Regions from separate parts of the Exiguobacterium sp. s161 genome, predicted to be linked through region 2. Evidence: predicted binding sites of a transcription regulator. Region 2 holds the regulator's gene; the other holds the start of a gene.
The links. Region 2 encodes LexA, which represses DNA repair genes until DNA is damaged. Its sites were predicted from a motif close to CGAACATATGTTCG; they were not measured.
Positions count from the first base shown of each region.

Region 1 (14,882 bases), on a different contig from region 2:
TAGGTAAGGGGGGATACGATGAACGCACAGTATATCCTCGACTGGATGCCGCTCGTGATTCCTGTCGGTGCCATCGTCTTTATTGTCGTCATTGCGCGTAAGGCTTCAAAAATCGATGCTGAAAAGTAAGGAGACTCCGATCAGGGAGTCTTTTTTTATTGGCTTCTGTTGGTACTTTATTCACGCGATTTCCCTATTGTGCAAAAACATAACGTCATCCATTTCTATGGTATAAAGGAACTAGGCGAAAGACCTAATATTAGGAAATCATGGAGGGACAGATGAGACAAAGAACCGTCATGACTTTACTTGCACTCAGTCTACTGCTTACCGTATGTATGATGAAAAAACCAACGTTGACGCCAAAAGCCAGTACCATCGATCTCACCATCGCCGTCGTCGGAACGGCTCCAGTTCTTACGCAATCACCGGACTTTCACTCGATTGATCTGCAGGAGATCAAAGGAGATTTACGACGTTACGATGCCGTCATGATCATGCCGGAGTACTTACATCAGGCATCGGGACGTGACTATGCCACCGTCTACCGGAAAGCACAGATTCCGTTTTTCTTCATCGGCTCTCAAAAATCCGTCGAACCGTTTCTTGATCCGAGTCTCTCCTATGAGGAAAGCATCTCGGTGCCGAATCCGACGTTTGCGGCTGGTATGCTCTATGACGATACACAAGAGACGACCTGGTTGTTCGGTGAGGGGATCGAACGACCGAATCGTTCAGAGCAACTCCAAATCTATCAATCAATCTTTCAAACGATTGAACAGAGTCACCTAATAAAGTAACGCTTACATGAAAACAGACCGAAGCGCTCGGAAGTACATCCATTTCCGAGCGCTTCGGTCTATTATTCGTCAATCGACTTGTTTCGTCGGGGCTAAGACGATTTCTCGAATATTGACGTGTTGTGGTTGCTCGAAGGCGAATAAGACGGTGTCCGCGACGATTTGCGGATCGAGACCACCGTCAATCGACTGTTTCCATTCGTTGTAGCCGTCCTTGATCGCGTCACTTGTCGTATGACCGAGCAGTTCTGTCTCGACGACTCCTGGTGCGATCGTCATGACGCGGACACCGTGAGAGGCGACTTCACCCCGGACGTTCTCACTCATCGCGTGGACGGCGAATTTCGTGCCGACGTACGCGGCGTGGTCGGCGAACGTCTTTTTACCGGCAATCGAGCTAATGTTGATGATCGTGCCGGTCTTCCGTTTCACCATCGAGGGAAGGACGGCTTGCATGCCGTGTAAGACACCGAGCGCGTTGACGTCAAACATCTCTTCCCATTCTTCCGCTCCTTGCGTCTCGATTTGACCGAGTAACATCCGTCCTGCATTGTTGATGATCGCTTCGACCGGTCCGAACGCTTCCGTCGCGTCTGCTAAAGCAGCATCGAGGGCAACTCGGTCGGTGGCTGCGACTTGGCGAATCAAGACATCGTCTGAAGCAAGGCTCGCCAGACGATCAATTCGTCGTCCGAGCAATAAGACACGGTATCCTTTCTGAATGAATGTTTGAGCAGTCGCATGCCCGATTCCTGACGTGGCACCTGTGATGGCAATGAATCCTGTTTTCATGATATCGTCTCCTTATTTGATATGATAGATTGAAGATAACAGAGGGAAACTGTTCCGAGAAGTACGCACTTTTAGGTCAGTCGGTTACCTTTTGGTAAGGGAGGGAACGGTATGCCATATCTAAATGAGTTCGATGCGACGATGCGTCAGATTCAAGGCAAGTGGAAAGTGATGATCTTGTACGAGCTGCACGAAGAAGGGAAAGTACGTTTTAATACACTGGAGCGTTATATCCAGGACGTCTCACCAAAGACGCTGACGCAACAGTTGAAACAACTCGAACAAGACGGCTTGATTACACGGACCGTTTACCCGGAGATTCCACCCCGCGTCGAATATGCCTTGAGCGAAAAAGGAATCTCTTTGATTCCCTTACTTGATGCGATTTGCGACTGGGGTCTTGCGACGACACCACGCAACCAATTGATGCGCACGTTATGCGACGAGGAAGCCCCCGCTCCATGAGCAGGGGCTTTTTGTTAACGTTCGATTTGTTCCCGTACTTGACGGCGGAACGTCTGGATGTCGTAAGCTGGTTCACTTGGACTGAACTCGATTCCATCAATCAGACGCGCGTTTGGTGATGCATCCGGGAACTCGATCCGTGTCAGCCATTCAAGCGTCGTCTCTTCATGGCGTCTTGGGAAGGCTTGCTCGAGTTGAGAGGCAATCTTCAGAAGCGGATGATGACTATGCCGCTTTGGCGCATGCGCCCGTACCTGCTTGGAGTGCTTGACGGTTTGTTCTCTTTCGATTGCTATGACTTTTCGCTTCCGGATGACATAAAGCGTAATCGCAACTAAGATCACGGTCAGAAGCGTCGTTGCGATCCAAATCCAATCCGGTGTTCCTGCCTGGACGACAGCTTGATCCACGTCTTGAACACCTTTGATATTCTTTAGCCCCATTGCCCGGTTCGTCATCGTGTCCGCTTCTCGACCAAGTGGTTCCGTCCAAAGGAATAATGAACCGAATGCTTCAAATAGCGGACGAATCGCACTCGTGACGGATCCGACGAGCGCTTCTTTCGTGAGCCGGAAGACGACAGCGATGATCAGCCCCGCGCTGAGGACTAACGCGATCGTCGGTAAGATACGCCGCCATTCTGTCATGTACGTGACGACGAATGGATACGCAATGACGAAGACCAAAATTAAAAATGCGCCAATCGGTGGTGTCACTCCTGGGAACAATACCATCACGACGCCGATGACCATCGCACTCGTAGCGTATCGCCACGGCGAATCGACCGTATCAAGAAACGCGGTCCAGGCGACGAAGACGAGCGCTAAGACGCTAGCTACGGGAGAGAGGAAATATAAGGACCCCGCTACGAGTAGCTGTAATCCGATGCGAAGCGAACGATGCGGCACGAAGGCAAGTGCCGGAAGAGCGAGCGCGAGATAGAACGGAACCGGTAACAGACTTGCAAGGAATATCCACCAGAGAATCATGCGCTCACTCCTTTCTGCCGGTAACCGAGGTGAATCTCCGCCGTCGTCGACGGCACACTACGTTGCAATCGCTTCGTGAAGTACCGGCGCTCGAGCGGTAGATCGTACTCGGAAATCCGGGCAAGGCATTCCATCGTCCGTAGGAATTGATGTTTTCCCATACCAGACGGAACATGGTACCACTGACCGGATCGATTGACCATCGAAATCCAGAGGCTGTAGGAAGCCCCTTGTTTCTCGAGTTCACGGATGATCGTCGCGGCACGCGATAATAGTTTCTCGAAGTCCGAGCGGAGGGCGAGTCCGTCTGCGGACAAGCCATCGACGATGACGGCATAATCATGGTTACGTTTCCGGTCATATTGATACGAGTACAGCTCATTCGTCTTCGCATAAGCGGACCAGTAGATCGACTTCGCATCTCCGGAGTAGGGGACGACGGAGTGGAAACTCGAGCGATCGGTGAACGGACTCGAGCGATCAATCGTCTCACCGGGAATCATCCGCTCATTCCACTCGACTGACGCTGGTGCAAAGTCAGGGAAGACGTGACCCAGCTCTTGGATATCAAGCGTCACATAGATTGTGATCAAATGAAACGGATCCGAGATCATGACGTCAAACGACTGAATCCGAATCGTTCCTCGGTGAGCGGCAATGACATCGATTGAAAACGGCACAATTGTCTGTTTGCTGACATATAAGTGTTGACGCCAAAATTGACTACTCGCATCAGGAAGCTTGATCTGATCCCCGAGCAACCCAGAGATCGTGATGCGACCGAGTGGTAACTTCGTTGGGTTCGACAATTCGAACGGTATCTGGATCGTTTCCTCTCGAAAAGCGCGAACGGTCTCAAGGAGGCGGACGCGAATCCGCTTCGCAACGTATTCGAGATAATACGGCATCACCCAGCCATATAATGTATAGGCGAGTAATAAAGCCGCAATCCAGACAGGACCATAGAGGCCGACGATGACGCCGCTTGCACCTGTCATCGTAAGAATGATGAGGTTAAAGCCTTTTGGTATGATCAATTGCATGATTACACCTCAGTTGGAACAGTGAGTGAATCGAGGACTTGCTCGACGAGACGTTCGTTCGATAGCTTCAGCGTCGCTTCGAGCGTCAAGACGAGACGGTGGGCAAGCAATGGCGTCGCCAAGTGCTTGACGTCCTCTGGTGTGACGTACGTCCGCTCCTGCATCCAGGCCCGTGCTTTTGCTGCTTTTAAGAGTGCGAGCGTCGCTCGTGGACTCGGTCCGATCTCAACGTCACGATGGGCGCGGAGTGCGTCACAGACATCGAGTAAGTAGTTTTCGACGCTATCCTCGATCGAGACGGCGACGACTTCCTCTTTCCAGTCATTGAGTTGTTCGAGCGGAATCTGTAGTTCGGCTGCTGTTAAGTGCGCCCCGCGTAATAATGCTTTTTCCGCTTGACGTGTCAGGGGAGCGAACGATAATTTGAACAAGAAACGGTCGAGTTGGGCATGCGGTAATGGGAATGTACCGTGTCCATCGAACGGATTTTGTGTCGCGATGACAAGAAAGTGTTGCGGTAACGTATAAGATGTATCCCCGATCGTCACTTGCCCTTCCGCCATTGCCTCGAGCAATGCTGACTGTGTCCGTGGAGTCGTCCGGTTGATTTCATCGACGAGGACGATGTTCGCGAACAGCGGACCAAACCGTTGTTCAAACGATCCTGTCAGCGGGTTGAACAGCTCCATCCCAAGTAGGTCGGTCGGTAACGTATCCGCTGTACATTGAACACGTGAGAACTTCGCTTCGAGTGTCTGCGCCAGTGCTTTTGCTAATGTCGTCTTACCGGTCCCCGGACGGTCTTCGAGCAACACATGACCTTCTGCGAGCAAGCCCATCAATAAATGATCAATCACATCGTCCTGACCAAGGACAGATTGTTTGAGTGATGTACGTAACGTTTGAAACATGGATGATTCCCCCTTTAATATGCATCGTATTTCTAAAGTGTACGAAAATTCAGAAAAAACTGCTAGTGATTTTCCAGGAATCACGCATAAAGAAATACGTCTATCTTTTATACTACCAGTTTCATCCAAAATTTTCGTAAAATATCAAAAAAATTGAAACAGGATTATGAAGTTACTTAGCGAATAGAAGGATATAGTCATTGGAATAGGGAGGATGGACAGATGAAACCACATACTTACCGAATCGAACTCTACTCTAAACCAGCAACAGGATGTTGCTCACAGTCCTATTGACGAGTATCAACGTATTGTTGCCGGAGGACCTCCGAATCGCCGAGCCTTTGCCGCGATTCGTCGGCTCCCATTCGGATTACGTTTGCTGACGTATACGCTCGGTTCCTTATTCACAGCATCATCGCTGGTCTCGTCATCAGTCTACTGGGTTAAAAAAGACTCCCTCAGCGTTCTAAGGGAGTCCCATCATTCTTCAAAGAGATCATCCATCAAATCGGTGATCTCTTTTTTACGTGCGTTCGTCTCATCGCGTAAGATCCGAATCGAGCGCCCGGTCCAGTCGAGTCGGTCGCCAATCGTCGCCTGGCGCGGCAAACGACTTTTCGGTAATGTGATCGTCTCGCGTTCGTCCGTCTCGCAAATCGCTAGATCGTCTTCAAAATCAGCTAGGGTCAATCGCATCTTATGCACCTCCACGTCTTGTTATTCCGGTCGTAAGTCGGTCCGGTTCGATTCCTTGATGCCGTCACCAGTCGAGATATACTGGATCGTTCCGCTTTGATCGGTTCGATCAATCGTAATCCGTTCTGTCTTCAGCTCCTGTAAGACGGAGGGACGTGGGTGACGATAGGCATTGTCCTTCCCGGCTGAGATCAATGCTCGCTTCGGATCAACGGCTTGTAGGAAGGGCAGGGAGGACGATGTGTCTGCTCCGTGATGTCCAAGCTTCAAGACATCGGCGCTAAGATCGGCATCTGACTCGAGCAATTGTCGTTCCGTCCGGATCGGTGCGTCGCCCATGAAGAGGAACCGGTCCTGTCCATGTTCGACCCGCAGGACGGCACTCCAGCTGTTGAGATCCTGTGTCCCGTCCGTTAGGGGAGCAAGGAACGTAAAGCGTGCAGCTTCACTCGGTATCTCAAGACCTGCCTTAACCGATTTGATTGTCACCCCTTCGCGTTTGACGGCAAGGAGGAAATCGCGGTATGTCTCTGTCGTATGCGTGACACGCGGGGCATAGACGCTATCGACTGGAAAGGCATCGAGGACGGTATCAAGTCCACCGATATGATCGGCGTCCGGATGTGTCGCGATGACTGCTGTTAAGCGTTTGACACCCAATTCTTGCAGGTAGCGGACGACATCCTCGCCTTTGCCGTTATTCCCGCCGTCAATCAAGATCGCGTCTTCCTTCGTCCGGATGAACGTGCTATCTCCTTGACCGACGTCAAAACCGTAGACCTCCATCTGTCCCGTGTTTGGGGCAGGGGGCTCTTCGTCCCGTGTCGTATAAAAGATGACGATTAAACAGAGTGCTAACAGAATCGTTGATCCCCATTTCAACATGTCGGTTCCTCTTTCTCGAACAGATACAGCATGCCGTTACGCGGATGACCGAACCGTGGCCCCTGGTAACCGCGCCGTTTCAACGCAGCCCGCATTAAAATCATCATGCCGCCGTGACCGACGAGTAAGACCCGTTCATCATCCTCGAACATCAGTTGATTCAACAGGACCTCAATCCGTTCATTCGCTTCCTTGATCTCCGCTTGAATCCGTTTGCTGAACGGGGCTGCGAGTCGACCGAGGACCGCCCAGCCAAGAAACGGTAACCGTAGATTCGACTGAATCGTCGGAAACGGTACTTCCCGTAGTAGATCCGTCACGATGATCTCTTTATCGTAGACACTCTTCGCCGTCTGGACGGCGCGTGGCATGCTACTGGCATAACAGACTGTCCAGTCGATCTGACCGAGCTCGACCGGTTGAATATCGATGTCTGACGTATCATACCGTTCAATCCATTTTTCAATATCGCTGGCACTGATCCAGCCTTTCGTCGGGTATCCTTCCGTCACCCGGTGATGTCTCACTAATCCAATTTGTTTCATACTTCGTGCGACGGTCAAGACCGTCTCCCTCACTTTCATTCATCGTTTAGAGTGCGACGCGAATCGCGAGTCCACATAAAATCGCACCTAAGATACTGAGCAAGCTCCCGATGATGTAATATTCCGCAAAACGGCGATCTTCAAACTGTTTAAAACGGGCCAGTGCCTTCAAAGCAATGATGAAGCCAATCGCTCCGGTTGCGTTCGTGACGACGAGCAGGGTAATGATTGCCCGTTCGACGAGACCGATATAACGCCCGATTCCGTTTAATTCCGTCGTATAACTGCGCGCAGAATCTTCGACTTCATGTGTGACGGTCCGTGAGACGCCGTCGAGTTGCTCCTTACGTGTCACTTTTCGCTCGAAATGCGCTTCGATCAAGCGCGGAGCAAATGGTGCGAGCATCAAAGCAATCCCGTGACCGAGTAACTCTGTCGTCACTAAACTAAAGCACAGAATCCAGAGGACCTGCTCGGGTCGCGCGAACGACAATGACCAATCAATCGGAACGAACACCCATGTCAAGGCAATGATGGCAGCGATATGTAACGCTTGATCGATCCAGTACGCCGCTGCTTGCTTGACGCGACGTTTGAGCGGGGAAGCATCGAGTAGGGCGTGAAACACGAGAATGCTCCCTCCTAGCCATCCGGCGATGTCGAGGGTCAACTGCCCTCGGATGACGAAGAACGCGAGGACAAGTAGCATCAGAGACGCATGGACGGCAAGATGTTGGAACAAGATGCGTCGGTGTCGATGTTTCAGTTGCGCCATCCGTCTCGTCTGTAATGGAAAATCAGCAAGTAAGTGGACAAGGATAAGGCTAAGTAAGACAGTCACCGAATCGCCTCCCAGACTTGGAATTGCTCCAGTGCCTGTGCCAAGGCAGCTTCAAGTCGCTTGCGTTGCTTACGCTGCGAGCGAGAGACGAGTTTTGCGACATTCGCGCGAGCATCTTGTTCCTTAAAGCCCATCTTTAAACCGATCTCTTCATACGTATCATCCGGATATTGATCCATCAACCGGTGCAACTCAATCTGACGGTCCGTCTTCCCGAAATACGCCGGATAGAGCATCTCAAGATAACCATTCAGCAGGGCGGTCGGTAAGTAGGGCGGTCCAGCAAAGGCGATCTGTGACGGAAGCGTCTTCGCCAATTCCTGTGCTTCAAAGGCATGAATGATCGCACTACCATTGGCTTCTTCAGCTTGGGTCGTCGAAATCGTCTCATACTGACCAAATCCAATCCCGATGTAACCTGGTAATTCTTGATTCAATAAGTGCAGAATGACCGGATAACTAACCGGATAATCCGCAAATACCGCTAGTAAGCTATCACCGGATTTGATTTGGAACGGAACGATACTCGTTGGAAATGCCGTATTCAGATTGTTCGCGAGTTCTCGGAGCGCTTGAAGTAATGCTTCTTTGCTCGGATAATCGCGGGAGCCTTTGACATCAAACGACAAGGCAACAGCTTGCATGACGATTCCTCCTGTTCATTTGTTGCCACAATTATGGGAACATTTGATTTGTTACCGTTAAAAAGGTAACATTCGCGGTGTTACTGTTATTAGAGTAACAAAGAATGAAGAAGAAGACCAACAGGACGATAGACCGATTTTTACACGACAGGGGGGATGGATGAATCTGACCAGAAAATCATTTTTTTATTCAAGTTAACATAACATATATTATCAATAGTTATAAGGTTCTGTCTCATAATCAAGGTAAACTTAAGATATTGAGACAAAACAAAAAAAACACGGGATTAACCGTGTTTTCGACAATCATACGGACGTGTCCGTTCCAATCGATGAATCAAACGATCCAAGAAAATATGATGGCGGCGTTCGAGTTGCGTGATCCGATCAAGTGGCAACCACGCGAAATCAAAGAAATCACCGCAATCCTGACCGTCACCAGCCACACAATGCGTCCAGCGGTTCTCTTGGCATTCGATGTGCGCATGGTAGAAATACGTGTAATGCACCCGCATTCGCTCCGGATAGCGCATCTCTTCTTCGCCGATGTACTGGACGGATGCTAACGAGAGACCACTTTCCTCAAGCGTCTCACGGACAGCCGCTTCTTTTGCGATTTCAGCATCTTCGATCGTACCTGCGGGGATCTGCCAATCACTCTCAGGAGCCGATTGTGGATGAAAAACAAGTAGTTCCCATCCGTTAGGTTTTTCCCGAGTGATATAGATTGCTACTTTTTCGCGACGTCTGAATTTCATCTTCATCACCTCTCCAAGGTCGGCAGATTGCACAACAAGCAGCTAAAGGGACGGTCCCGTAGCTGCTTGATCAATTGACGCTATAAGCAAAGCTGCGGAGACGCGTGACCCGACGCTTGTTCGTGACGAATCGTGACCTGACTATTTCTTCTATTGTAGCCGTTATTGGTCAGTGTTTCAATTTGTAAACGATATTTATAGCGATAAATCTCAAAATTCCCCCTCTCCTGCCCCGCTAGATCTAAAAAAGCTCCCCCGTTATCCGGAGGAGCCTCGTCTTATCGTGTATACCAGTCGAGTAAGGGACCGAATTTCTCTTCATCGTAGGCAAATGAACCGTTCGATAAGCGGTCGAGGAACGATAACGAACCGATTTGGATCGTTTTTTCCTGTTCTTTTCCGCTGAGGACCAATTCTTTCGCTTGTGTGACGTCGATCAATGCAGCGACTTGGTGTGGTTTCGATTTCAAGTCACGGAGCAACTGTAAGCCGCGGAGCGCACGGCTCGAGACTTGGAACTGATCCGCGAGACGCATCTTCTTCAAGGCACCCCGTTGCGTCAAGAGGACGATCTGTGGTGCTTCCTTGAAGCCAATTGCACCCGCGACGACATCTTGATCCTTCAGGTTGATCGCTTTAACACCGGCAGCCCGGACACCGACGACAGGAACGTCGTCTTCCGTGAACCAGAGACCGAAACCGTTCTGTGTCGCAAGGAACAGTTCCGATTGACCTGTTGAGACCTGAGCATACAAAACTTCGTCATCTGCCTTCAAACGGACACCTTGAAGTGGTTTTGACTTCCGCTGGGCGTTGTAGTCACTCAGTTTCGAACGCTTGACCATCCCTTGACGAGTCACGAACAAGCAATGCTGTGCTTCGTCGAACGAGCGGACGAGATCCGCTGAGAGAACCCGGTCACCCGGTTCGAGTGGAACGAGGTTCGCGACGTGTTGACCGCCATCTTTCCACTTCGTATCCGGCAATTGATGGACCGGAATCAGCAAGTAATTCCCGCGAACGGTCCAGACGATCAAGTGGTCGGTCGTCATCGCTTGCCCTTGGAGCAACGGACGATCCTGTTCCTTCAAGTCCGGCAAGTCGTTCGAAGCACCGAATGAACGGAGCGACGAACGTTTGACGTAACCGTTTTTCGACAGGAAGACCATCGTTTCTTCGACAGCAATCATGACTTCCGTCTTCAGCTTCAGTTCTTCAACTTCCGCTTCGATCGTCGAGCGACGTTTGTCCGCGACTTGTTCCTTCAAGACTGTCAATTCCTTGATGATCAGACGATTCCGTGTCTTTTCATCGTTAAGGATCTTCTCAAGACGAGCGATTTCCTTCTCGAGTTTCGCAGCTTCTTCCTGTAACTCGACGATATCGGTATTCGTTAACCGGTACAGCTGGAGCATAACGACGGCTTCCGCTTGGCGATCCGTAAAGTTGAAGCGCGTGATCAGCTTCTCCTTCGCATCTGCTTTGTTCGACGCAGATCGGATCAAGGCAAGTGTCTCATCGAGGACAGAGATCGCTGTCATTAAGGCAGAAACGACTTCCTGACGGCGTTTCGCTTGTTCGAGATCAAACGCTGTCCGGCGGATGACGACTTCCTTGACGTGTGCAAGATACGCATCAAGTAGTGTCAAGACGCCCATTTGCCGCGGTGTCCGTTCATGGATCGCGACCATGTTGTAGTTATAGGCAATTTGTAAGTCAGTCTGTTTGAGGTAGAAGTGTAAGACACCTTCTGCGTCCGCTTCCTTCTTCAACTCGATGACGACCCGTAAGCCGTCGCGGTCGGTCTCATCACGGACTTCAGCGACACCTTCGACCTTTTTATCAAGACGGAGTTCTTCCATCCGTTTAACGAGATTCGCTTTATTGACCTCATACGGGAGCTCCGTGATGACGATTTGCTGACGACCACCCCGCAGTGTCTCAATCGTTGAGCGCGAGCGGATGATGACTTTCCCGCGTCCTGTCTCGAACGCCTTCTTGATGCCGTCAAGCCCTTGGACGACACCACCAGTCGGGAAATCAGGACCTTGCATGTGCGTCAACAAGTCATCGACGTTCTGGACCGTACCGGAAATCCGACCAATCGCAGCATCTAGGACTTCTCCCGCGTGGTGCGGTGGAATCTCGGTTGCGTAACCAGCGGAAATCCCCGTCGAACCGTTCATCAACAAGTTCGGCAGGAGCGACGGTAAGACGAGCGGTTCTTCCGTCGTATCATCGAAGTTCAGCGTGTAATCGACGGTTTGTTTGTTGATCCCGTCGAGAATCAGACTCGAAACTTTCGACAGACGGGCTTCCGTATACCGCATTGCTGCCGCGCTATCACCGTCGATTGACCCGTTGTTCCCTTGCATATCGATCAGCGGGTAACGGAGTTTCCACTCTTGGCTCAAGCGGACCATTGCTTCATAGACCGATGAATCACCGTGCGGGTGATAGTTACCGATGACGACACCGACCGTCTTCGCTGATTTCCGGTAGGCCCGGTCGAACAGGTTGCCTTCCGTATGCATCGCATACAAGATTCGGCGTTGAACCGGTTTCAGACCATCCCGGGCATCCGGTAAGGCACGATCTTGGATGATATATTTCGAATAACGACCAAACCGGTCGCCGACGACTTGCTCGAGCGACAGGTTCAGGATGTTTTGTAGATTAGACATGTTCGTTCACACTCTCTTTCGTCACGTGCTCATTCTCGATGATCGAGAGGTCTTCCGCGAGACCGAAGGCGACATTGTCCTCGATCCACGTCCGGCGGTGACCAACGTTATCGCCCATTAAGACCGAGACACGTTTTTCCGCAACAGCAGCATCGTCGATCGTGACCCGAATCAATGTCCGTGTCTCGGGATCCATCGTTGTTTCCCAGAGCTGTGGTGCATTCATCTCCCCAAGTCCTTTGTAACGCTGGATCATATAACCTTTACCGAATTTCTTCGTCGTTTTCTTGAGTGTCTCTTCGTCCCAGACGTATTCAAATTTCTCCGATTTGCCTTTTCCTTTTGAGACACGATAGAGCGGTGGTAAGGCAACGAAGACCTTCCCAGCGTCGATCAACGGACGCATGTAGCGGAAGAAGAACGTCAATAGCAAGACTTGGATATGTGCGCCATCGGTATCGGCATCCGTCATGATGATGACTTTGTCGAAATTACAATCCGACAAGTCAAAATCGGCTCCGACACCGCCACCAATCGCATGAATGATCGTATTGATCTCTTCATTTTTCATGATGTCAGCGAGTTTCGCTTTTTCCGTGTTCAAGACCTTACCACGGAGTGGAAGAATCGCTTGGAACGTCCGGTTTCGTCCTTGTTTCGCAGAACCACCGGCAGAATCACCCTCGACGAGGAACAATTCATTCTTGTCCGCGTTTTTCGAAGCAGCAGGTGTCAGTTTTCCGTTCAAGATGCTCGAACGTTTCTTCTTTTTCCCATTTCGTGCTTCTTCGCGGGCTTTACGTGCTGCTTCACGCGCTTGCGCTGCGCGGATCGCTTTTTTGATCAACAGCGTCGCCGTTTGCGGGTTCTCTTCCAAGTACGTCGAGAGACGACGACTGATGACAGCGTCACAGCTCGTCCGCGCTTCCGGTGAACCGAGTTTCGACTTCGTTTGTCCTTCGAACTGAAGGAATTCTTCCGGAATTCGGATCGAGACGATCATCGTCAACCCTTCGCGGATATCATTTCCGTCAAGGTTCTTATCCTTTTCCTTCAAGAGCGTGTTCTTTCGGGCATATTCATTCATGACCCGTGTCATCGCCGTCTTCGCACCAACTTCGTGTGTTCCACCGTCGCGTGTCCGGACGTTGTTGACGAACGACAGGACGTTTTCCGAGTACGCATCCGTGAACTGAAAGGCGATATCGACTTCGATCTCGTTTTCCGTGCCTTCGAACGCGACCGTCGGATGAAGCGTATCTTTATCATCATTCAAGTACTGGACGAATTCGCTGACACCGTCTTGGTACTGGAAGATATCTTGTTTATCGGACCGTTCGTCCGTCAGCGTAATCTTCAGACCTTTCAGCAAGAAAGCGGATTCGCGTAAGCGTTCTGCGAGCGTATCGTAGTTGTATGTCAACGTACTGAAGATCGAGCCATCTGGTTTAAAGTAAACGCTCGTTCCGTTTTGACGCGTCGTACCCGTTTCAAGCAACGTCGTCTTCGGCATCCCACCGTTTTCAAACGTTTGCTCATATTGTTTCCCGTCACGGAAGATCGTTACTTTCAAATCCGTTGATAAGGCGTTAACGACCGACGCCCCGACGCCGTGTAAGCCACCGGACGTCTTATATCCACCTTGACCGAACTTACCGCCAGCGTGAAGGACTGTGAAGATGACTTCAGCAGTCGGCTTTCCCGATGCATGCATCCCCGTTGGCATTCCACGTCCATGGTCACGGACAGTGATTGCATTATCTTTATGAATCGTGACGTCAATTTGTTCCCCGAATCCTGCAAGTGCCTCATCGATTGCGTTATCGACGATCTCGTAGACGAGATGGTGAAGTCCACGGTGATCGGTTGAACCGATATACATACCTGGGCGCTTCCGGACTGCTTCGAGTCCTTCGAGCACCTGTATGGCATCATCATTGTAGTTATTTAAGTCTGTCGCCATTCATTTCACCTCAAAATTCGAAATTACGACGTCGTTTTTACAAACGTTCGTTCGTTATTTCAAGTAGTCTGTCTCTAATTGTAGGCATCTTCTTGCTTCCTGACAAGCATAACCTGTAAAGCGCATGAAAAAAGACACCTTCACGAACGGGTGAAGATGCCTGAAATCGTGCGATGACTCACAGATATTGATGCTCGATTTTGATGCAACGATTCTCAATATATGGAATACCAGCACCGAGTGCAAGACTTTCTGCTTCGACACTCGAGAGACCAAGCTGATTCCAAATCATCCCGACGTCACCGTGAGCAACAGCATCTTTGGCGACATCCGCTAAAAACTCAGACCGACGGAAGACGTCGACTATATCGATGTGTCCTGGAATGCTTGCGACGCTCGGATAGACTTTTTGACCGTTCCACTCGTTTAACGTCGGATTGACCGGAATGACTTCGTATCCATGTTGGACTAAGTAGTCAGCAATCCAGTTTGCGGTCTTTCCGGAATCACTCGAGACACCGACGACGGCAATGCGTTTAGCATCCTTCAAATACTGACGTGCTTGTTGATCAGTAATCATTTAGAACTCCCCCTTATGAAAATAACTCTTACCTAACACTCTATACCCGAACCAAGATGAAGTATGCGAAATCGAGCACGTTTTCGACGTTTTTCAGAAATCGTCTTGAAATCAAATGAGTCGACCAATGACCCGTCGAACCACTTCTCGATGCAACTGAGAGCGAAATTGAATATTCATTCTTTTTTGATGATTTAGGTTACATAATACTATTATTGTTATTAAAAAGAATGTCGTAGCTCAGAAACGATAAAAATAGGTTGAATTCTCACGTGCATCGAGTTGA
Region 1 is NZ_JACSNH010000001.1:1,283,888-1,298,769, reverse strand. Features, by position in the region: gene KNQ14_RS06560 (hypothetical protein) at 282-800, shown strand; gene KNQ14_RS06555 (SDR family oxidoreductase) at 870-1,592, opposite strand; gene KNQ14_RS06550 (winged helix-turn-helix transcriptional regulator) at 1,704-2,057, shown strand; gene KNQ14_RS06545 (hypothetical protein) at 2,072-3,046, opposite strand; gene KNQ14_RS06540 (DUF58 domain-containing protein) at 3,043-4,089, opposite strand; gene KNQ14_RS06535 (AAA family ATPase) at 4,092-5,000, opposite strand; gene KNQ14_RS06530 (DUF3006 domain-containing protein) at 5,481-5,696, opposite strand; gene KNQ14_RS06525 (ComEC/Rec2 family competence protein) at 5,718-6,581, opposite strand; gene KNQ14_RS06520 (histidine phosphatase family protein) at 6,575-7,165, opposite strand; gene KNQ14_RS06515 (DUF3307 domain-containing protein) at 7,173-7,967, opposite strand; gene KNQ14_RS06510 (hypothetical protein) at 7,964-8,611, opposite strand; gene KNQ14_RS06505 (NUDIX domain-containing protein) at 8,899-9,369, opposite strand; gene parC (DNA topoisomerase IV subunit A) at 9,648-12,053, opposite strand; gene parE (DNA topoisomerase IV subunit B) at 12,046-14,016, opposite strand; gene KNQ14_RS06490 (CoA-binding protein) at 14,195-14,596, opposite strand.
Region 1: parE (DNA topoisomerase IV subunit B) is a predicted target of LexA. The motif match lies at 14,057-14,070, and genes of this name have one in related genera.

Region 2 (14,882 bases):
ACCGCTGTTTTCCATGCTGCGATCGTCTCTTTTCCGTCTGCTGGGCGGTAGATCGTGACGTTCGGCATTGCACGGAAGCTCATCAAGTGCTCAACTGGCTCGTGTGTTGGACCATCTTCCCCGACAGCGATCGAGTCGTGTGTCAAGACGAAGATTGATGGAAGTCCCATTAATGCTGCTAAACGAACCGCTGGACGGAGGTAATCCGAGAAGACGAAGAATGTCGCGCCGTAAGGAATAACGCCGCCGTGAAGTGCCATACCGTTGACAGCTGCAGCCATTGCGAATTCACGTACTCCAAACCAGATGTTACGACCGCTTGGGTCGATATCGAAGTCTGCTTCGCCTTTGAGCATCGTGTTGTTCGATCCTGCAAGGTCAGCTGAACCACCGAACAATGTCGGAACGTTCTTCGCAAGACCGTTCAAGACTTCACCACTCGTTTGGCGTGTCGCTTTTTTCGATGACAAGTCGTACGTCGGAAGATCTGCTTCCCAGTTGCTTGGCAATTCATTTGCGATCGCGCGAACGAGTTCAGCATGCAATTCTGGATGCGCTGCTTCGTATTGTTTCATCGTCTCGTTCCATGCGTCTTCTGCAGAAGCACCACGTTGGACGATCCGCTCGTCGAACAATGATTTAACTTCTTCAGGCACGTAGAACTCTTCGTGATCCCAAACGTAGCTTGCTTTCGTTAATTTGATTTCCGCTTCACCGAGTGGTGCACCGTGAGAAGCCGATTTCCCTGACTTGTTCGGTGAACCGAAGCCGATGACTGTCTTGACTTCGATCAACGTTGGTTTTGTCGTCTCTGCTTGTGCCGCCGCGATCGCTCTCGAAATCGAATCGATATCCGTTCCGTCTTCTACGCGAATGACTTGCCAGTTGTACGCTTCGAAGCGCTTCTGGACGTTTTCAGAGAATGATTTATCGAGATCGCCGTCAAGTGAGATATCGTTTGAATCGTACAATACGACCAATTTACCAAGACCAAGGTGACCTGCGAGTGAAGCCGCCTCAGCTGAGACACCTTCCATTAAGTCTCCATCTCCACAAATTCCGTATGTGAAGTGATCGACGACGTTGAGATCGTCACGGTTGTATTTTGCTTCAAGATGACGTTCTGCCATCGCCATACCAACTGCCATTGCAATCCCTTGACCAAGTGGACCTGTTGTCGCATCTACACCAGCCGTGTGACGGTATTCCGGGTGACCTGGTGTTTTTGATCCCCATTGACGGAATGATTTAAGATCATCCATTGATAGATCATATCCCGATAGGTGGAGGAGTGAGTAGAGAAGCATCGAACCGTGTCCAGCTGAAAGTACAAAACGGTCGCGGTTGAACCATTCTGGATTTTTAGGGTTGTGGTTCATATGATCCGCCCAAAGCGAGAATGCCATCGGCGCTGCTCCCATTGGCATACCTGGGTGACCCGAATTCGCCTTTTGTACGGCATCAATCGATAAGGTACGAATCGTATTAATTGCTAATTGTTCTACTGTCGTCATGTTCGTCAAAACAATCATCCTCTCTCTTTTTCACAAATTCCTACTCATTTTAGCACACTCTTAAATGTGATACAACTTTTCTAAATAGTATGTCACATTAAAATGAATGCGCTATCTATAGCCGTTCTATCGACTCATACAGGATGCATGAATTGATGAAAGATCGTTATTAAGATGTATTGCTATCGTGCAATGTTTCCTCATCTAACAGCGCTAAACAAAAAAGAGGTCCGCTTAACGCGAAACCTCTTTCTTCTATAGAAGGAACAAACGATTATTGTTTATTCCGTTCTTCTTCTTGTGCTTGTTTTAATTTCTCAGGTGTTACGTCTGTGCCCTCTTCATCAACGATCTTCATGCCCATGAGTTGGTTTTTGAACGATCCACGGAATGCTGCGAGATACGCTGCACGTAACTCTTTTTGTTCTGCTGTTTCTGCTTCCGATAACGGCTCGACTTTTGATTTATTCGCCAATGCATTGATTCGATCTAATTGTTCTTGTGATAACATGAAATCCCTCTTTCTCTATGACTCAAACTTGAGTTGTTCAATTGTATTCTTACTGTAAAAGAGCTTACTAAAAAAAGCAAGTTAACCGCGTCAGTCGACGGGTTACTTGCTTCTCATTCCGGGCTAGGTGTCAATTCGCGGTATTCAAGATATCGACGATTGACTGTTGCCTTTGAGATATCATGTCCCATCCCGCGAAGCGTAATGGCGATATCTGAAAACGTCAGTCCGAGTTCTCGAAGACGTACGATTTCTTCGATCGGTACGTCCTTTCGACTACGCCCAGCGTTCTCTCCTTGGCGATTGAGATTTCGTTCCGGTCGAAAGCCTTGTTCAACAGCTCGCCGCATGCCGCGCGCGATTTTTGCGTTATGCAGTTTCCGTTGATATTCTTCCACGAGTGAGACGATCTCAAGGACCATTGCTTCTGCATCTGCAAGCTGGTATTCTCCATCGGAATCAAGCGTCATCAACCGAACACCGTGCTTCTTAAACGTGTGCAAAATAGCGATTTTCGCATTCCCACGACCAATCCGTGTATCATCCGTCACGAGGACCGCATCTACCGCGTCACGTGTCACATGATCAAGAACCGTCAGCATCCCTTCCCGATCGACGTCATAGCCACTCTCTTTTTCAGAGACGACGTCCACGACATCAAAACCCTTTTGAGACGCGACCTTCGAAAGTTCCATCCGTTGGCGTTCAATCGAACTATCTTGTGCTTCTTTTTCGGTCGACACCCGACAATAAATCACGACCTTCATCGTACCTCACATCCCTGTTCGTTCTTTCACAACTTTTCCATTTTGTCATTGTTGTGCGATTGGTACAACGATTTTGCTTTTTGAGATGACGTGTTTTGTTTCAACATCATTATTTTTAATCAACCAGTTGACGTACTCTTCATCTGACATCGAACCATCATTATAGACTTCAGCGATTTGTTCGACTGTAGCGTTCTCATCGACCGTAACGGAAGCTGTCATCAGTTGCGCCACTTTTTCATCCGGGCGTGGTGTGAGTAAAAAGATCACGAAGGCAATACTTAATGCATAGAAGAGAATTGAAAAAGCATGAGTACGAATCGTATGAATCATCATGAATCCCTCCAAATATGAAATGAATGAGTTAGAATAAATGTTCGCGGAACAATTGTTCGCATAACTCATAATAAACATAGAACCCGTGTTCGGTCAACACAAAATGTCGAACAATTGTTTGTACGCTCATTTGTTCTATGTTATAGTGAATCTAGAAACATATATTCTTACATTTCAAACTTCAATCCAGAAAGAGGTGGCAATTCGTATGCGGAAAATGTCTAAGCGCCAACAAGAGATTCTCGACTACATCGTCTCTGAAGTGAAACTGAAGGGGTATCCACCATCAGTTCGTGAAATCGGAGAAGCAGTCGGACTCGCGTCTAGCTCGACGGTACACGGTCATTTGGATCGACTCGAGAAACGGGGAATGATTCGCCGTGACCCGACGAAACCACGTGCGATTGAGATATTGCTTGATAAGCCTGAAGAAATCACGGAAGCCATCGTCCATGTTCCCGTCATCGGGAAAGTCACAGCGGGTCTTCCGATTACAGCGATTGAAAACATCGAAGAACAGTTCCCGCTCCCTGCACATTATGTAGGAAATGAGACGGTCTTCATGTTGACGATCGATGGTGAATCGATGATTAACGCAGGTATTCTTGACGGCGATCGTGTCATCGTGCGCCAGCAAAACACAGCAGAAAACGGAGAAATCGTCGTAGCTATGACCGAAGATAGCGAAGCGACGGTGAAACGGTTCTTCTTAGAAGATCAACAGGTACGTCTACAACCAGAAAATGACTCGATGGATCCGATGTATTTCGATAATGTCTCCATTCTTGGTAAGGTAATCGGCGTGTATCGGACGATTCATTGACGGAGGGACCAGTTACGACTGGTCTTTTTTCATGCCTTCAGGAAATGTACATGATACCGTCAATACCGTCGCACTGACGGGTTACGTTGCGTATTCGGTCGCAACGCAACAAACCGATTGGTTACCAACCGCCATCGGTATCGCTGTCGGTACGCTTTGGTTGTCACCCGACCTCGATTTAAAGTCAGAACCGTATTATCGCTTTGGACCATTTCGAGTCCTTTGGATGCCGTACGTCAAAATCATGCCCCACCGCTCGATCTGGTCGCATGGACTGATCATCGGAGATATCATCCGGCTTCTTTATAGTGCTGCGATTCTGATTCCCCTACTATTTTTAAGTCTATATTTTCAGGTTCTTGATTCTGCTACGATTGATTCGTGGTTCGCTTCCCTGCCTGCATTCGTCGTCGGTATCATGGTGGCGAGTACGATTCATATCCTACTAGATTATTCCAGCAGTTGGTTTCGACCTAAAAAAAGAAAAAAACGTCGTCGGTAACACCTCTTTTGCTTGTTCGCAGGCAGGAAGAGGTGTTTTCTTATCCACTTTTTCGTATCTTTAAACATCAAAATAAAAAATTTCCATTCCTATATTTCAATTATATGTATTGAAAACGTTCTCAATTCGGAGTAATTTAAAGTAGAAAGGCCATTATCTGCTTTAATCCAAAGGGAGGTTTTTTGCATGAATAACTTTGTACTAGAAATGATCGGTACGATGATTCTCATCCTGCTCGGGGATGGGGTCGTCGCCGGTGTCGTCTTGAAAAAGACGAAATCGGAAAACAGCGGATGGATCGTCATCACATTCGCTTGGGGTCTTGCCGTCATGACAGCAGCATTCGTCGCTGCTGAAAGTGGAGCACACTTGAACCCCGCATTGACAATCGCACTTGCTTTGAACTCTGACCTACCGTGGGCAGACGTTCCGATCTACATTGCCGGACAACTTGTCGGAGCTTTCATCGGCGCCATTCTCGTTTGGCTTCATTACATGAAACATTTTGAAGCGACTGATGATCAAGCTGCAAAACTCGGTGTGTTCGCAACAGGTCCAGCGATTCGTCATACGCCGTCGAACTTGATTTCTGAGATCATCGGGACATTTGTTCTCGTCTTCGGTATCTTGGCACTTGGTTTAACAACGTTCGGAGATGGCTTAAAACCACTCATCGTCGGTTTACTCGTCGTCGTCATCGGTCTCTCGCTCGGTGGTACAACAGGGTATGCCATCAATCCGGCTCGTGACCTTGGACCGCGTATCGCGCACGCTATCCTACCGATTCCGAATAAAGGTTCATCTGACTGGGGCTATTCATGGATTCCTGTCGTCGGTCCGATCATCGGTGGAGCGCTTGCCGTGTTCATCTATCAATTGATCTACTAAGATCACGTCTCACTAACACATACCGCTCAAGGGGGATTTCGAAATGGAAAACAAGTATATCCTAGCACTCGACCAAGGTACGACAAGCTCACGTGCGATCATCTTCGATCACGATGGGAAAATCGTCAACTCGGCACAACGGGAATTCAAGCAGTACTTCCCACAACCAGGCTGGGTCGAGCATGATGCAAACGAAATCTGGGGTTCGATTCTTGCTGTCATGGCCGAAGCACTCGGAACAGCAGATATCAAACCTGAGCAAATCGCCGGAATCGGCATCACGAACCAACGTGAAACGACTGTCGTCTGGAACAAGGAAACAGGCAAACCCGTTTATCACGCGCTCGTTTGGCAATCACGTCAAACATCTGGTATCTGTGACGATTTAAAAGAACAAGGTTTGAACCAGAAGTTCCGCGATAAAACAGGACTTCTGATTGATGCCTACTTCTCTGGAACGAAAGTCAAATGGATCCTCGATAATGTCGAAGGTGCGCGTGAGCAAGCAGAGAACGGTGAATTGCTCTTCGGTACGATCGATACGTGGCTCGTTTGGAAACTGTCTGGTGGAAAAACGCACATCACGGACTACACGAACGCTTCACGAACATTGATGTATAACATCTACGAACAAAAATGGGATGAAGAGTTACTCGATATCCTCGGTGTTCCTGCTTCGATGTTGCCAGAAGTTCGTCAGTCGAGTGAAGTCTACGACAAAACGGTACCGTATCACTTCTTCGGTTACGAAGTGCCAATCGCTGGTATTGCGGGTGACCAACAAGCAGCACTCTTCGGTCAAACGTGCTTCGAAGCGGGTGAAGGGAAAAACACATACGGAACAGGTTGCTTCATGCTCATGAACACAGGCGAGAAAGCCGTTTCTTCTGATCATGGACTCTTGACGACGATCGCTTGGGGCGTCGATGGAAAAGTGGAATATGCGCTGGAAGGTTCTATCTTCGTCGCTGGTTCTGCGATCCAGTGGCTCCGTGATGGACTCCGGATGCTGAAAAATGCGAAAGATTCAGAAGGTTACGCAACGAAAGTCGACTCAACAGACGGTGTTTATGTCGTTCCTGCCTTCGTTGGTCTTGGTGCGCCATACTGGGATTCAGATGTACGCGGGGCAATCTTCGGATTAACACGCGGAACAGATAAGGAACACTTCGTTCGTGCAACGCTTGAATCACTCGCTTATCAAACACGCGATGTGTTGACAGCGATGGAACAAGATTCTGGTATCGAACTGAAGACACTTCGTGTCGACGGTGGTGCAGTAGCGAACAACTTCTTGATGCAGTTCCAATCGGACATCCTCGGCGTTCCTGTCGATCGTCCAGAAATTAACGAAACGACAGCACTCGGTGCAGCCTACCTTGCTGGATTAGCTGTTGGTTACTGGAAAGATAAAGCGGAAATCAAACAACAATGGAAGCTAGATCACCAGTTCAAACCAGAGATGAAAGAAGACGATCGTGAGCAACGCTATGCTGGATGGCAAAAAGCAGTTGAAGCGACAATGGTCTTCAAACCATCAAAATAAAACAATTGACCCGGTTCTTTTTGCAGAGGGACCGGGTTTTTGATATCCAATAATACAAAAAACCATTCTTCGCTTTATTGCAAAGAGAGCTCAGACTGTAGACAAAAGGGCTGACTCCAAAAAATGATGCGTTTTTTCACGCCCTTTCCTCAGGCGAGACACCAGCCAGTTTTCCTGCTTCATTCAAGCAGGAAAGCGGGTCTTATTTGTCTCTGACAGCGTAAATATGCGCTTGTTCCTGTAGGAGTGGCGTGTGACGCATCTTTTTTTATACTCGGAAGAAAGATTAGAGAAGCGTTTTGTTCACTCGACATCGCTTCCTAGGGAAAAGCAAGCAAGAGCGACCCTGCAGCGAAGCGAAGCGGCGCGATGCTTGTCCCAGGAAAACGATTCGAAGCGAACAAAAAAGCGCAATCCTTCTCGTTAGAGAACAATTGCACTTTGTCTTCAGTATCGAGGGCTTCACCAATTATTTACCGAACTCTTTTTTCAATCCGTCTTCAATCTCATCAACAGATTTCGACTGTCCGCTAAGAACAGCCGCTAAAAACGCGCCTTCGACGAGTGGTGCGTCGATAAACCGAACCGTCCGTTCGCCACTATATAGTTCAAGGGCCAGTTCCGTATTCATCGTCGCAGAGCCGATATCCGTTAAGACGACTCCATCGTCGTCTAGTGTATTTAGTGTTTCTTCGATGCGCGTCGCGTCCGTTCCGATGCTACCATCTTCAAGACCGGCTGCTACTAAGACTGGCGTATCCGGTGCCATCTCTGCTAACAGTTCTTTCAGACCAGCCGCGAGTTTTTCACTATGAGAAACAAGTACAAGATTAACCATGAAGCACCTCCGCAATTTCGCTGAGTAGCAAAGCACTCGATAAACTACCTGGGTCCTGTACGCCTTCCGTCGCTTCACCGAAGTAGGACGCGCGCCCTTTCGTTGCGATACGCGCTTTCGTATCAGCAAGTGCTTGATCGATTGCCGCTTTCAAGTCCCCTTCTTGCGAGAGCGCTTCTTGGAACGGTGTCCAGATATCGACCATCGTCTTTTGACCGAATTCCGATTTCCCACGCGATTTGATCCCTTCCGTCGCTTCGCGGAAAGCGTCTGCAAGATCCGCACCTTCGACTTCTGTTTTCCCTTTGAATGCACCGGCGAACTTAACGAATGCAGTCCCGTACAAAGGACCGGATGCTCCACCGACCGTCTTGATCAGCGTCATCCCGACTTCTTTCGATAAAGCTCCTAAATCCTCATATTCGCCGTGTTCTTCTAGCGTCTTCTGGACTGCTTGGAAGCCACGCGACATGTTAATTCCATGATCTCCATCACCAATTTCCCGGTCAAGGTCCGTCAATTCATCCTTATGCTGTTCGATCTGTTCCGCTGCTTTGATGAGCGCGCTTCGTAACTGTTCCGTCGTCAACTTCATCTTTGTACACCCCGTTTATCTGAATTAGAATCCAATCGCTTTCGTTTCTGCATCGAGATAACCAAGCAGTTCATCATCCACTGGTAAGAGCGTGATTGAGAATCCGTGCATCTCGAGCGAGGTCATATAGTTTCCGACGAACGAACGGGCAATCTCGTACCCATGCGCCTGAAGTTCTTCCGCAACGTATTTATACGTGATATACAGTTCGGATTCTGGTGTTCCACCCATCCCATTCACCATGACGGCGACTTTTTTGTCTGGTACCTCTTTCGTCAGACGATCGAGCAACTCTTTAACGATCGCATCAACGGAAGCGACCGCTTTTCGTTCAAGTCCTTTTTCACCGTGGATCCCGATTCCGATTTCCATCTCGTCATCATGCAACTCAAAACCTGGCTTGCCACTCTCCGGCATGTAACATGGCGAGAGTGCCATTCCGATCGACCGAACGCCCTGGATGACTTTTTCTGCGACTGCCTTGACTTCACTCAGTGATTTTCCATCTGCAGCTGCAGCACCAGCAATCTTATGGACGAAGACGGTTCCCGCGACACCACGACGGTCTTCCTCTTTTTTGATAGCAATGTCATCATTGACGATGACCGTGTCGACTTCGATGTCCTCGAGTTCAGCGAGTTCCTTTGCCATATCGAAGTTCATGACGTCACCCGAGTAGTTCTTGACGACGAGTAACACACCTTTTCCACCATGGGCTGCCTTGATGCCTTCAAGCACCATGTCCGGTGTCGGTGACGTGAAGACTTCCCCACAGACAGCCGCAGTAAGCATACCGTCCCCAACGAATCCAGCATGTGCGGGTTCATGACCACTTCCTCCACCAGAGACAAGACCGACTTTTCCATCGAGCGGTACTTTCCGTGCGACGACATTAACACCTTCGACCTTCTTATACAAATCAGGGTGAGCTAGTACGAGTCCGTCGACCATGTCTGAAACGAACCGGTTTGAATCTTTCATTAATTTGTGCATGAAAAACGCTCCTTTACCAATCTGTTTTTTGCCGTACCACTTACTCTTTACCACTAAATCAAGCCGAGTATGTCGAAAAAAACGATGAAAATATTGACCAGTTGGTGACGATATTCCATACGAATGCTATGCTCTTTAAAAAGAGGAGGAATCGAATGTCATCAGCCTTTCAAACAGGTGTCCGTGCCTGTCTACCTACCGTCCTCGGATATATCGGCATCGGCTTCTCAGCCGGGATCGTCGGTCGTGCCTCTGGCTTATCCCCTCTCGAAGTCGGATTCATGTCCGTCTTCATCTATGCCGGCGCCGCCCAGTTCATCATCACGAGTCTTTTACTCTTAAATAGTCCTGCTTCTGCCATCATTCTGACGACGTTCATCGTCAATCTCAGGCACTTGTTAATGAGTCTGACGCTCGCTCCGCATGTCGAGACACGTCACCTCCGCGACCGCCTCGGTACCGGAACGCTACTAACGGATGAGTCGTTCGCTGTCGCGATGAACACTGCCCAAAAAGGGAAGCTCGCTCCGTCATTCATGCATGGCTTAAATCTGACCGCGTATCTCAGCTGGATTATCGCAACCGTTCTCGGTGCACTTGTCGGTAGCTGGTTTCCTGATCCCGAGCGCTTCGGTCTCGATTTTGCCCTGACAGCGATGTTCATCGGCTTATTGTACTTACAGTTTGAAGGGGAACGTTCCCGTATTGCCGTGAATAGTTGCCTTTTACTGATTGTCTTACTATTGCTTTACATAACCATGCGCTACTTTTCTCCAGAAGTCGCCGTTCTTTGCGCGACGCTCGGTGGTGCAAGTATAGGAGTCGTGATCACACGATGGAAATCCGCCCGGAATTAATTGCTCTTTTTTTAGCTTGTGGACTCGTCACATGGATTCCACGCGTCTTACCGTTTCTCGTCCTTCATGGACTGACGTTACCGCGCCTCGTAACAGAATGGCTCTCGTTCATTCCGGTCTGCCTGCTCGGTGCCCTTTTCTTTCAAAATCTTCTCATCGCTCAAGATGAGGCGTTTCCGACGGTTTCGACGCTTCATGTCTTCGCCGCCCTCCCGACCATGGCGGTCGCGATTTTCAGTAAAAGTTTATCCTGGACGGTCGTGACTGGTGTTGTCACGATGGCGTTTCTACGATTGTATCTATAAGCAAGTCATTCATCTTTAGCCTATTTCGATGTACTCTTGTGTTATCCTTATAATAGAAATAAATGGATAGTGAAGAGGGTCCTGATATGCCAAATAAGCAGTTCATACCCTATTTGATATTGCTGTGCGTCATTTTTATAATCGCGAGTCAAATGGATCTGCCTTATCTGCTAAAACAAGGATTGATTGTGTTGTACGTCATCGCCTATTTCGGCACGCTGATGGTTTCTCGCAAAATGAAAGTTAGGGATCATAAACAATGACTCGAAAAAATCTCCTCTGGTCTTGAGAGACTAGAGGAGATTTTTGTGTTCACGTATTTGCTTGTACGTCCTGATAATCGGATTGATGTTCAAACTCTTTTTTCGCAAACGGACATAACGGTAACAGCTTGACATTTGCTTCTCGTGCCCAGTTGACGATCTCGGCAACGAGTTGTTCCCCGATCTGTTGATTGCGGTGCGCGGGATCGACGTATGTGTGATCAATGATCCACATGCCGTTGTTCGTATCGCTGTAAGTGATTTCCCCAATCACTTCCCCTTCCTGATGGGCTTCGATTTTACGTTCAGCTCGTTTCAGCTCCATTTGCTTCCCTCCGTTCGTAAGATAAGGCGCCGCTCGGACAACCGTCGACGACCCGCATGACATCGTCCACTGGTGCCCCGTCCGCTTCAATCCACGGACGCCGCTTGACATCAAAGACAGTTGGTAGACTTTGTACACAATGACCAGAGTGAATGCAGACTTCCGAATCAAAATAGACCGTGATCTCTTTGCCTTCATATCCTTTTTTCATGATGTATCGTCTCCCTTTCTTTGTACTCTTGTATCTTTCCACATCCTTGACTCAATCCCTGTCTGCGCTATGAAAAAAGCACTTCCGGACAGAAGTCCGAAAGTGCTTGAGTTGGATTAGAACAAGACCATGTACTGATCGCGTTCCCATTCCGTGACTTGCGTCCGGAACATATCCCATTCGATTTCTTTCAATTCAACGAAGTGCTCTGCGATGTGATCGCCGAGAGCGTGCATGACGACGTCATCCGCTTTCAAGACTTCGAGTGCGTGGCTGAGTGTTGATGGAAGATCATCAATTCCGTTTGCAACGCGTTCCGGTTTGTCCATGACGTAGATGTTGCGGTCGATTGGAGCCGGTGCTTTCAAGTTGTTCTTGATTCCATCAAGACCTGAAGCGAGCAATGTCGCAAGCGCAAGGTACGGGTTCGCTGCTGGATCGACTGAACGAACTTCGATCCGAGTCGAGAGTCCACGTGCTGCAGGAACACGGACGAGTGGTGAACGGTTACGCGCTGACCATGCGACGTAGCAAGGTGCTTCGTAGCCAGGAACAAGACGTTTGTATGAGTTGACTGTCGGGTTACAAACCGCTGTGAACGCACGAGCGTGTTTGAGGATACCTGCCGTGAAAGCACGTGCATCATCCGACAATTGCATGTCTTCGTTGCCTTCATCGAAGAAGACGTTCTCGTTGCCTTTGAAGAGCGACATGTTCGCGTGCATGCCTGATCCGTTGACACCGAAGAGTGGTTTTGGCATGAATGTCGCGTGCAAGTTGTGCTTCGCAGCAATCGTCTTGACGACGAGTTTGAACGTTTGGATGTTATCCGCTGTCGTGATTGCATCCGCATATTTGAAGTCGATTTCGTGTTGACCTGGAGCAACTTCGTGGTGTGATGCTTCGATTTCAAAGCCCATGTTCTCGAGCTCGATGACGATCTCTTTACGGCAGTTTTCACCGAGGTCGACTGGTGCGAGGTCGAAGTATCCACCTTGGTCGTTCAATTCAAGTGTCGGACGACCTTTTTCATCTTTCTTGAAGAGGAAGAATTCTGGCTCTGGTCCAACGTTGAATGATGAGAAACCGAGCTCTTCCATCTCTTTAAGTACCCGTTTGAGCTGACCACGTGGGTCTCCTGCGAACGGCGTGCCATCCGGATTGTGGATGTCACAGATTAAACGTGCAACTTTCCCTGTTCCATCTTCTGTCCATGGGAAGACGACCCATGTGTTCAAGTCTGGGAAGAGATACATATCTGATTCTTCGATCCGGACGAATCCTTCGATCGATGAACCATCGAACATCATTTTGTTATCAAGTGCTTTTTCCAATTGGCTTACTGGAATCTCAACGTTCTTGATCGTTCCGAGGATATCTGTGAACTGTAAGCGAATGAAGCGTACATCCTCAGCTTTAGCGATTTTCAAAATGTCTTCTCGTGTAATGTTGCGACGTGTCATGTGACAAATCCCCTCTCCGATTCGTTTTTATATGGTTACAGGTCCTTACTTGAAGAAACGCCCGAGCTCACCTTGGATGAGCGACGTCTTTCCATGTCGTCCTGCTTCCTTCAATTCATTTTTCAGGAGTTTATACAATTCGCCGTCAGATAGTTCCGGGCGCGTCTCGACGACGCTCTCCGCAACGCGTTCGCGTTTGACAAGATCGTTTTCAAAAATCAATTTGATCCCTGCGATATTCAGTCCCTGATCCAGGTATTCCTTGATCGACAACAGACGATCGACATCGTTGAACGAATAGAGGCGACGCTTCGTCTCTGTCCGCTCCGGTTTGATCAGTCCTTGTTCTTCGTAGTATCGGATCTGGCGGGCAGATAACGCGGTCAACTCTTGAACGACTCCGATGGGAAATAGTGGCTTGGACTGGCGTGATGAGTCTGCCATGTGGTTCCTCCTTTTTCCTTACTCCATGAGAATAAACCTCTGTCAGGCAACTTGTCAAGCGATGTAAGAAAAGTTAACACAACTTTTTTAATCACTTTACATGAAGTCGTTCAGAGGTCTTTTCACGAGATATTCTAGTATTAAACGTTTTTTTCTGGAATTAATTGTTTTTCCATCAAGTGATTGATGGCTGAGATGATGGCAATCTTGACGTGGCTATACGTCAAACCACCTTGGACGTATGCGGTATAGGGCGCACGGATCGGACCATCCGCTGATAACTCGATCGATGATCCTTGTACGAATGTTCCTGCTGCCATGATGACATCGTCCGCATAGCCCGGCATATAATCCGGAATCGGTAACGCATGTGCATTGACGGGTGAAGCGGCTTGAATCGCCTGACAGAAGGCAATCATCGGCTCTGGCGCATGGAACGAGACCGATTGAATCAAATCCGTCCGCTCTGCCGTATGATGAGGTGCCGTGTCAAAGCCAAACTGACCAAGCATGCTCGACGTGAACATCGCGCCCATCAACGCTTGGCTCACCGTATGTGGTGCCATATAGAAGCCTTGGTACATATCCGGAAGTGCGGATAACGATGGACCGGCTTCGGCGCCAATTCCTGGTGTCGTCATCCGGAATGACGCTCGTTCAATCAGATCAGTCCGACCGACGAGATAACCGCCAGTCTTCGCAAGTCCACCACCCGGGTTCTTAATCAACGATCCTGCCATCAAGTCCGCTCCGACGTGTGTCGGTTCGATCGTCTCGACGAACTCACCGTAGCAGTTATCGACGAAGATCAGTACGTGCGGATGAACGGCTTTGATGGCAGCAATCGCTTCTCCGATCTCGTTGACCGGCAGACTGCGTCGTGTCGCATAGCCTTTTGAACGCTGAATCCCGACGACCTTCGTCTGTAGTGTGATCCGTTCGAGAACGGCCGGTACGTCGATCGTCTCGGCGTTTTTCATCTCGACGACATCATACTGGACGCCCAGTTCCTTTAATGAACCGCGTCCGTCACCACGAATTCCGACGATCTCTTCAAGCGTGTCGTATGGTTTTCCTGTGATATAAAGCAATTCGTCTCCTGGCAATAACAAACCGAACAACGCGATACCGATTGCATGGGTTCCGCTGATGATTTGCGGACGACAAAGACCGGCTTCCGCACCGAAGACATCAGCATAGATCCGTTCGAGCGTATCGCGTCCTTCATCGTTGTAGCCGTAACCTGTTGACGGCATGAAGTGAAAATCACTGACCTTGTGACGTCGGAACGCATCGAGGACGCGGAATTGATTGTATTCCGCGACCTCTTGCGCTTTCTTGACGTACGGGGCGATCTGTTCCTCCGCCCGGTCAATGAGCGGACGGAGCGTTTCGTAATGGGTTAATTCTGAAAACATGTTTACACCTCGTATTGTTTCAATGTCGCGTATAGACGCGTATCTTTACGCAAGTAACCTTTTAGAATGACGGAACCATCTTCTTCGAACGATTCCTTCAAATTCATCATGACTTCCTTCGCCGGATTGTAATGGGCAAATCCGTCAACTGGAATGCGAATCTCGAGATACTCGAGGATTTCGCTGATCGAACGTTCGATCTCTTCGATCAAGCGCTCGATATCCTGCGGGTCAAGCGCAGAAATCAGCAGTTTTCCACCTGTGAACAAGCGGTTCAATTGAT
Region 2 is NZ_JACSNH010000002.1:277,820-292,701, forward strand. Features, by position in the region: gene tkt (transketolase) at 1-1,514, opposite strand, end outside; gene KNQ14_RS08975 (DUF896 domain-containing protein) at 1,789-2,025, opposite strand; gene KNQ14_RS08980 (YneB family resolvase-like protein) at 2,139-2,792, opposite strand; gene yneA (cell division suppressor protein YneA) at 2,838-3,125, opposite strand; gene lexA (transcriptional repressor LexA) at 3,337-3,951, shown strand; gene KNQ14_RS08995 (metal-binding protein) at 3,983-4,453, shown strand; gene KNQ14_RS09000 (MIP/aquaporin family protein) at 4,640-5,341, shown strand; gene glpK (glycerol kinase GlpK) at 5,385-6,887, shown strand; gene dhaM (dihydroxyacetone kinase phosphoryl donor subunit DhaM) at 7,357-7,725, opposite strand; gene dhaL (dihydroxyacetone kinase subunit DhaL) at 7,718-8,320, opposite strand; gene dhaK (dihydroxyacetone kinase subunit DhaK) at 8,345-9,313, opposite strand; gene KNQ14_RS09025 (AzlC family ABC transporter permease) at 9,469-10,170, shown strand; gene KNQ14_RS09030 (AzlD domain-containing protein) at 10,149-10,475, shown strand; gene KNQ14_RS09035 (GNAT family N-acetyltransferase) at 10,788-11,063, opposite strand; gene KNQ14_RS09040 ((4Fe-4S)-binding protein) at 11,044-11,274, opposite strand; gene glnA (type I glutamate--ammonia ligase) at 11,391-12,737, opposite strand; gene KNQ14_RS09050 (MerR family transcriptional regulator) at 12,783-13,181, opposite strand; gene KNQ14_RS09055 (methionine gamma-lyase family protein) at 13,322-14,599, opposite strand; gene hflX (GTPase HflX) at 14,602-14,882, opposite strand, start outside.